Regions from separate parts of the Shewanella sp. VB17 genome, predicted to be linked through region 2. Evidence: riboswitches for the same ligand, from Rfam matches in the RefSeq annotation. Region 2 holds a riboswitch; the other holds the start of a gene.
The links. A riboswitch is a leader RNA that binds a small molecule or an ion and turns the genes downstream of it on or off. The one in region 2 is predicted to bind cyclic di-GMP.

Region 1: linked by a shared signal. The riboswitch ahead of HQQ94_RS07340 (glycosyl hydrolase family 18 protein) and the one ahead of HQQ94_RS12240 (glycosyl hydrolase family 18 protein) in region 2 are both predicted to bind cyclic di-GMP.

What each region holds. Positions count from the first base shown of each region.
Region 1 covers NZ_JABRVS010000001.1:1,724,315-1,728,750, reverse strand. The annotation lists gene HQQ94_RS07340 (glycosyl hydrolase family 18 protein) at 1-1,867, opposite strand, end outside; cyclic di-GMP riboswitch class I at 2,020-2,137, opposite strand; gene HQQ94_RS07335 (phytochelatin synthase family protein) at 2,415-3,212, shown strand; gene HQQ94_RS07330 (aminopeptidase P family protein) at 3,454-4,436, shown strand, end outside.
Region 2 covers NZ_JABRVS010000001.1:2,851,071-2,855,506, forward strand. The annotation lists gene HQQ94_RS12240 (glycosyl hydrolase family 18 protein) at 1-2,463, opposite strand, end outside; cyclic di-GMP riboswitch class I at 2,546-2,633, opposite strand; gene HQQ94_RS12245 (RHS repeat-associated core domain-containing protein) at 2,850-4,106, opposite strand; gene HQQ94_RS12250 (RHS repeat-associated core domain-containing protein) at 4,169-4,436, opposite strand, start outside.

The DNA.
Region 1 (4,436 bases), 1.1 Mb from region 2:
TCACTTGTGCCTTATCCACATTACCTAACACTAAAACAGGACCCGATATTTGTGACCATGCATAAGTCAGCACCTTATTTTCAGGATCGCGAGATAAGCTGCCATTAAGAGTCACATCAACAGGCCCTGTTACTCGCTGCGCCATTCCAGCATTGGCAATTGGCGCCTTATTCACAGGTGGAATTGTGTCATCTCCATGACCTAAACCTTCATGCATGGCATTGAGAATATCACCATTATCAGCATCGATTTCCCAAGCAAATAACCCACCTAACTGATGCCTTGTGACATACTGACCTTTGGCTTTAACAGAGCGAGGATCATCGAAAGTAATTAAATCACCCGTTGATGGTTTAAATACATAAGGCGCCTCAGCAACTTCATCATATTCGTATTGCCATTCACCAGACATATATTCATTCACTATCTGACGATAATCGACAACGCCACCTTCCCAAGTTCCTTTTACTTTTCCTGTTGCTGTTCCCGTAAATGGATTGCCATCTTGATAATCATTAACCCCAGTCCAACCACGGCCATACATGGCCGTACCAATCACTATTTTTTCTGGTGTCACCCCCTGTGCTAACAGTTTGTTTACGGCTATCTCAGTAGTGTATTCAGTCTCTGGTTTCCAGCTTGCGGCATAAAGCGCAGTCTGATGGTTTAAATCAGTATTAGACCATCCTCCGTAGAAGTCATAAGTCATCAGAAAAATATGATCCATGTATTGCTGTGCATCTTGGTAATCGACTATCGCAATTTTATCCGCACCCGCACTAATCGCTGAGGTTAACTGGTAATCCCTTCCGGTTTCAATGCTTAACTCATCAAGCATGGCACGTAACTCTTTCATCAGTAAAACATAGGTTTCACCGTCTGTTTCAGGATCGCCTAAGTCAGGATTCGCCCCTTTGCCACCAGGAAATTCCCAATCGATATCAACCCCATCAAAAAACTTCCAAGTCTGTAAAAACTCTTTCACTGAAGCGACAAAACGATCACGCTTAATTTTATCGCCCAAAAAGTAAAAAGGATCAGATAAGGTCCAGCCGCCAACAGAAGGAAGAATAATAAGATCAGGTTGTGCCTGTTTAAGGGCCATTAACTGGCCAAAATTGCCCTTATAAGGGTCTGAATATTCGCTGACACCTAACTGAGGCATTTGCAGCGCAGCCCACGGATCGTGAATCGCCACCTTAAAATCTTCACGGCCACTACAAGCACGCTGCAGCGATTGAAAACTCCCTTCTATTTCTTTCAAACTGTCATTGATGCCATCACCGCCACAAATAGGCGTGAAACCATAAAGAATATGAGTGAGATTCTTGGTCGGAACCTTATCTAACGGGAATTGGCGGCCATACACCCCCCACTCAACAAAGTAGCTGCCAACCACCTTGCCAGATTGATTAGTATAAGGTTGATTGTTTTCACCAAACTGAGTATCGAGCGGCAATAGATGACTACCATCGGTGTCAGCAACAATAATGGATTTCTCGTCACTTAACGTACAGCCGTCAACATCACATAACGCCACCTGCATTTGATAACGCCCACCTTGGCGCACATTAAAATTAGCGACCCCAGAAGCCGTTGATGCTCCAGACCACACCTCAACCCCATCAAGTAACACTTTAGCTCTATCACCGAGTGAGCCACTCCACAAACTCCAACTAACAGAGACCTCGGCGGCATCCTTAACCGTCACAAGTTGGTTATATGCAGAAGCAGATTGATTGACTTCTATAATCGAAAATTTTGTTTCACCCCAGCCGATAGTCGGTTTTCCAGGGGCGGCATACACTGATGTTGAAATCCCCCCTACAACGACTAACCCAGCCATGAATAGTTTTGTATTAACCATTGGATGTCCTTATTCTGTTATTTTTATACATTCATCAAAATAAGACAAACAAAGCACCAACAGGAGTAAAGCCTATCTTGAATACCACGAGTACCTGATCCATTGACCTTATCAGTAATCTGAATCATCGAGCACTACATGAAGAAACGCCCTGTAATATCCCCACGTTCATAGATACCACCATGATTTTGAGAGCTCTCCCTCTCAAACCATCTCTTTAATTTGGAGGCTTTGCGTGCCAACTTTTATGTTGGTCTGCCTTTATATAGATACATGTTAGCGATAGGATGACAACGCTGTCAGCCATTATTAGCATAGGTAATATTTGATAAAATATGCAATGTCACATGCTTACTTTTATGTAAATTGATGATTTATTAGCATGCTAAACAGCCTTTAAAAAGCCGCAGAGATACCTATTAGACCAACAAAAATTAATCTAAATGAATAAAATTTAATTGGTAAATTAAGTGGTCATTCTTAAAAATACCTCTCGATAATTAGATCATGCCTGTCAGCACAGGTATTCACTTTAATGAGACTTTAGATGTTATTAAAAAAGAAGCGATACTTAGCCCCTCTGACTTGCTTTATCTTGTTATTATCACAAGCTCCAAGTTTTGCAGGCGACACTCTAGATTGGGCTAGCCAAGAGGGAGTCAGCCGGCTCAGCGCTGCCAAGATAAAACAAGATTTTTTCCATTTAGCCCCTCAATTTGAAGGACAATCAAATAAGACCTTCTGCGGTGTGGCTTCTATGGTCATTATTGCTAATACCCTGCGATCTTCCCCGGAAAATACCGACATTCCTTTAGATAACAGTCGCCTCACTCAAGCTGAAGGCGCTTATTTCCCCAAAGGCGTCAGTCCCCTATTTCATCGCTACAGCCAAGAGTCGATACTCAAAGAGAGCAACAAAACACGGGCACAGATATTAGGTGAGCCTAAAATTAAAGGCGGAAAACACGATTACGGTATGCAGCTATCTGAGATCACGGCGCTGGCCGAATCTTTAGCCCTAAAGGTTCAATCCACCAATGTCATGCCAAAGCAACTCGACGATGCTAATTATGTCCTATCAACCAAGGAACAACTCAAACGTGCCCTTGAGCAACCCGATAGCTATGTGATCGCTAATTATTCTAGAAAGACCTTAAATCAACAGGGTAGTGGGCACTTTTCACCTTTAGCCGCCTATGATGAAACATCCGATTCATTTCTTATTATGGACGTATCTAACACCTATCAAACATGGGTATGGGTCAGCACACACGATCTATTGCAAGCAATGGCAACTCAAGATCAAAATAAAACCCGTGGTTTTGTGATTATCACAGAAGCTTAACCTTACTCTGCCCACTATTTTCGTGTTAACAATCATTCGAAAATAGTGGCAAAATGTCGCTAATTGCAACCATTATTCGCGAAAAAAGCTTAAGTAGCTGACATATACGCTAAATCTACATGAAAAAAATCACGCTTGCGTCACTTCCCTAGTCTAATGTTAGCTGCGATAATCATAGGCAATGCTAACCCCTGCTGATCAACATCCCATATCCACACGTTCAGCCATCACTGGAGCTAATATGATACCTACCATTGCCTCACGCCTCGATGCTGTGCGTCACGACATGGCCCAAGATAACCTCGATGCGTTTATTATCCCACGGGCCGATGAGTATTTAGGTGAATATGTACCAGAACGTAATGAACGCTTGCAATGGATAAGCCATTTCACAGGCTCAGCAGGAATGGTTATCGTATTAAAAAATAGCGCAGCAATTTTTGTCGATGGCCGTTACACCTTGCAAGTCCGACAACAGGTAGATAGTGAACTTTTTCAATATTTAAGCCTAACTGATACTCCACAAATTCAGTGGTTAGTCGATACTTTATCGGCTGATGCCCGTATCGGCTATGATCCACGCTTACATCCATTAAGTTGGCAAAAAAAAGCAAATACTGAATTCACTAAAGCCTCAATGCAACTTATTGCTATTAAAGATAATCCTATCGACAACCATTGGCAAAACAGACCCGCGGCTTCAGCGGCGCCGGCAATCTTATTTGATCACCACAGCGCCGGAAAAACCAGTCAACAAAAACGCCTTGAGATCGGTAACATAGTTAACCACTCTGGCGCTGATATGGCCCTTATCACCTCGCTTGATTCATTTTGCTGGTTGCTCAATATTCGTGGCAGCGATGTGCCTCGCTTACCTGTTATCTTAGGCTCAGCACTACTCCACGCCAACGGTGATATGCTCGTTTTTACTCAATTAGATAAACTGCCGACAGGAATTAATACCCATGTCGGTACTGGAGTCAGCTTTAAAGCTGAAACTGAGCTAGAACCAACCTTAAAGTCGCTTTCGGGCAGTAAACTACTGGCAGATCCACACTCAGCCAACGCATGGTCACAACTGACCGCAGAACAAGCTGGTGCCAACTTAATTGCAGGCTCTGATCCCGTCTCTCTCATCAAGGCGCAGAAGAACCCCAGCGAACTTGCCGGCATAAAAGCCTGTCATATCCGTGATGGTGTTGCCGTCACTCGCTTTCTGGCCTG
Region 2 (4,436 bases):
TTGACTCAATAATTGCCATTGATCCGCGCTACGGCTTGGCTGATTATTTTGAGTCCAGTACTTGGCTTTCCATACCAATTGATCATATTGAACGGTATCAACAGCGGTATAAACCGTACTGCTGTCCCATACAGGATAATGATTAGCATTGGGATCGGTAACGGTGCAGCTACCTCCAGTGTGGCTCGGTGTAACCGTGAGTGTGCTAACAGCACTAGCATCAAGTGAGCCATCGGAGACCAGCACACTCAAAGGATAATCTGTGCTGGTATCGACATCTGAACCTGTGAGCGTTAATGTTGCCGTGTTTGAGCCTGAGGCAGAGATCTGTGCAGGTACCGTCCAGTGGTAAGTTAATGGATCGCCATCGGGATCCGATCCCGTTGCAGTGATACTGATAGATTTTCCTGACTCAACGGTCACTGTGGGATTAACACTCACAATAGGCGCTTGATTTGGCGTGTCAGCTTTGTTGATCACCCTGACCGTGTCATCAGCCGTTAACCCTTGTGGATCGGTTACGGTTAAATTAAATTGATATTCAACATCCTCAAAGGTTTCAGTCAGTATCATTTTTGCTTCAGCTTGATTAGCCTGACTAATGCTCACGCTAGGGCCTGAAGTTTGTGTCCACGCATAAGTCAGTATTTCGTGTTCAGGATCGTAAGAACCACTGCCATTTAAGGTGATGTCTGCAGGTCCTGTGACATTCAAATCAGCACCTGCATTGGCAATGGGCGCTTTATTAGCTGGTGGAGTGGTGCCTTCACCATTGCCTAATCCTTCATGGATAGCATTGAGTATGTCACCATTATCAGCATCGATTTCCCAAGCAAACATGCCGCCCAGCTGATGATTAATTACATATTGGCCTTTTGCTTTAACTGAACGTTCATTATCATAAGTGATCAAGTCACCCGTAGAGGCTTTGAATAAATAAGGTGCCTCAGCGGTTTCATCGTAATGATATTCCCAATCACTGCCCATGTGCTTATTAACGATTTGGCGATAGTCAATAACGCCATCTTCCCATGTCCCTGCTATCTTGCCTGTTGCTGTGCCAGTAAAGGGGTTGTTATCTTGATAATCATGCACGCCCGTCCAGCCACGACCATACATAGCTGCCCCGACCACGATTTTACCCGGTGTCACACCTTGAGTTAATAGTGCTTTGACGCCTTTGTCAGTCGTATAACGGGTATTAGGATCCCAACTTGCATCGTAAAGCGATGTTTGATGCCCCAGCTCAGTATTGCTCCAACCCCCATTGAAGTCGTAGCTCATTAAGAAGATATAATCCATGTACTGCTGTGCAGCCTGATAATCCACTTTGGCTATTTTATCATCACCGGCACTAATGGCTGATGTTAATTCATAACTGCGACCAGTTTCGTCACTCAACGTATTGAGCATATTACGTAGATCTTGCATTAAGAGCACATAGGTTTGCCCATCACTACTACTGCCTAAATCACCATTAGCGCCATCGCCACCAGGAAACTCCCAATCGATATCAACCCCATCGAAAAACTTCCAGGTTTGTAAAAATTCTTTGACTGAGGCTACGAAGGTGTCTCGTTTGGTTTTATCACCAAATTGGAAGAAGGGATCGGATAAGGTCCAGCCACCAATTGAAGGCAGAATTTTTAAATCAGGGTTGGCTTGTTTCAATGCCATTAATTGGCCGAAATTACCTTTATAGGGATCAGCATAGTCGCTAACACCTTCTTGCCCTAACTGTATCGCTGCCCAAGGATCGTGTATCGCGACTTTGAAATCTTCACGTCCCTGACAGGCCTTTTGTAAAGATTGGAAGCTTTTTCCTTCTTCAATGTCTTTGAGGCTGTCGTTAATGCCATCACCACCACAAATAGGAGTAAAGCCGTATAAAATATGGGTGAGGTTTTGTGCCGGAATTTTATCCACTGTAAATTTGCGGCCATAGACGCCCCATTCAACAAAGTAAGCACCAACCACTTTACCGGATTGATTGGCATAAGGACGATTGTTTTCCATTAATGGGGTATTAAGAGGTGCGAGGTGTTTGCCATCGGTGTCGGCGACCAAAATTTCTTTCGCTGCGCTGCTAGTACAACCATCACTGTTACAAAGTTGCACTAGCATCTGATAACGTCCGCTATCCTTTACGCTAAAGCTGGCTTTTCCTGATGTGCTCGATGGGCCTTCCCACACGATGTTATCATCGAGTAACACTTGGGCGGTATCGCCCACTTCACCATACCAAATGTCCCAAGCAACAGAGACGTTAGCAGCTTCGTTAACGGTAACCAATTCATTGTAGGCTGTCGCTGTTTGGCTGATCTCAACAATGGCAAATTTAGTGTCACCATACTGAATGGTAGGGGCACTTGGAATGGCAGCTTGGATACTGGCACTAAAGGCACTTATTCCAATCGTGGATGCGACCAAAAGAGCGGTGGTTGATATTTTTGTATTGAACATAATTCGTTCCCTATTGAGTGAATAACATCAATGAGGCAATTAAACGCAAGTACAGGTTATTCTTATGATTAACAATCTATCCTGTAGTAACCCCGCTATCCTAGGTAACAATTACCCTTAGACCGGAGGTTTTGCGTCCCAGTATTTCAACTGGTTTGCCTTTAATTATAGTGAAACCCAATGACAGCGCTGTCACATGGTTGCAATCATGATATGTGCTATTAACAAATGCAAACGAATAATGCAAAAAAATTGACATATTAACCTTAATAAACATTGCGTTAACTGAAGTTAACATTTTATTACTCATGTATCTATTGTGGTTCAGTTTTTGAGTAGCACCCCTAATGTTAATTAAGGGCACCAATGAGGATACGCGATCTTACTTATTTATAGAGTGCATCAAAACCACCTCCAAATGGGGTGTGACATCGACAATGGATCATGTCGATTTCAGAATAGCGTAAACCGGCTTTTTGTAATGATTTTAGTAATTGCTTGTTAGTGGTGACTCTTCCTGGTCTAATGGCCATCACATCAATCTGACTCCTTTTGGCGGTATATTGCATTTGTTGTGCAGTGTCCTCCGGAAAATTGGACAGTAAATAAGTTTTTGATTTATGCCCTTGTCCAATGATTTCCGTGGGCAATAATGTACCTCCGGTCGCAGTTGATAAACCCGGATCGACCAGCGCCTTACCATGAGGCGCATAATAATTTAGCTTGGTATCAGCAGTGAACCCAGCCGTTGGTGAAGCCATACCGTGAGAAGTGAGCACGAGTCTACTCGAAGATTGATTAGGATCTCCTTGATACAAAAGAAAATTACGACCTACTGGCTTGCCTTTATTAGCACTTGTAATCGTACTGTTCATTCCAGTGGGGAATCGCGTTTTTGTTGATGTGAATCCTTTACTTATTCCTTTGCCAAGTCCAAAGGTCGCTAGGCCGATAACGGCGCCGATCCCTGCGTTGATCCCCGCTTGTTTGGTGTCAATACCGGTGGCCACATTTAACCCAAAATCAGCCGCACCAGAGACGACGGCGTCTGCCACCGCTAAGCCCACTTGAGCACCTGTTTTAGCCCCAACAGCGGCAGCGCCAAAACCGCCACTGATAAAGCCTAAAGCCGCACCGATCCCCACTTGCTTCCAGTCAAATTTAGTGTCAGTTGCCGCCGCGCGTATTCCTTCAGCGGCAGCGGAAATACTGGCGCCTACCACAGCGCCGACAATCGCCCCAATTAACAAGCTCATGAGCGCGAAATGACCACTGGGATCTTTCAGGTTTATCGGATCGCCCAGACAATAGGCATAAGAGTTAATCCCGCCTTTGCCAAACGGGCTCATGCTGTCACTAGCGTGAAAGCGCATCAGTGCCGGGTTATAAACACGATAACCCTTGCCTAAATGATACAATCCCGTGGCTGAATCTTGCCGCTCACCATTAAAGCCTAAGCTGTTTTTTGCAAGCGAGCTTTTGCCTGCACTGACGTTGACAATTTGCCCAGCAGCACTAGCAACCGCAGGGGAGAGTCCCGCAAGAGGTGAGGTCGCCATTAAGAGGGATGAATGTTTTATAAAGCGTCTGCGTGATTCATTGACGGATAAATTTATATGGATTTTTTTGTTAATATTATTCATGCCCAGCCAGCCTCTCTATGGATATCATTTAGTTTGTTATTCTTCGATTTTGTAAAAAACGCCTATGTGAATGGGTTAACACCAGAATAAATAAGATCAATTTTTTTAAATGGGATATTCCCTGGATAAGTCACTTCACTGATTGTGCTTCCTAGGGTGATTGCTCTTGGTTCTAGAAATTGTTGATCTCTAAAACTAAACACAAAACTATGGGTGGCACTATTACTGTATTTCTCTTCACCAAGAAATAGATTTAGATGAGCTTGCTCATTACTCATGGCATCTTTAGCTTGCGCGAGATAGACTGAGTTACTGGCTTTGACTCCACGT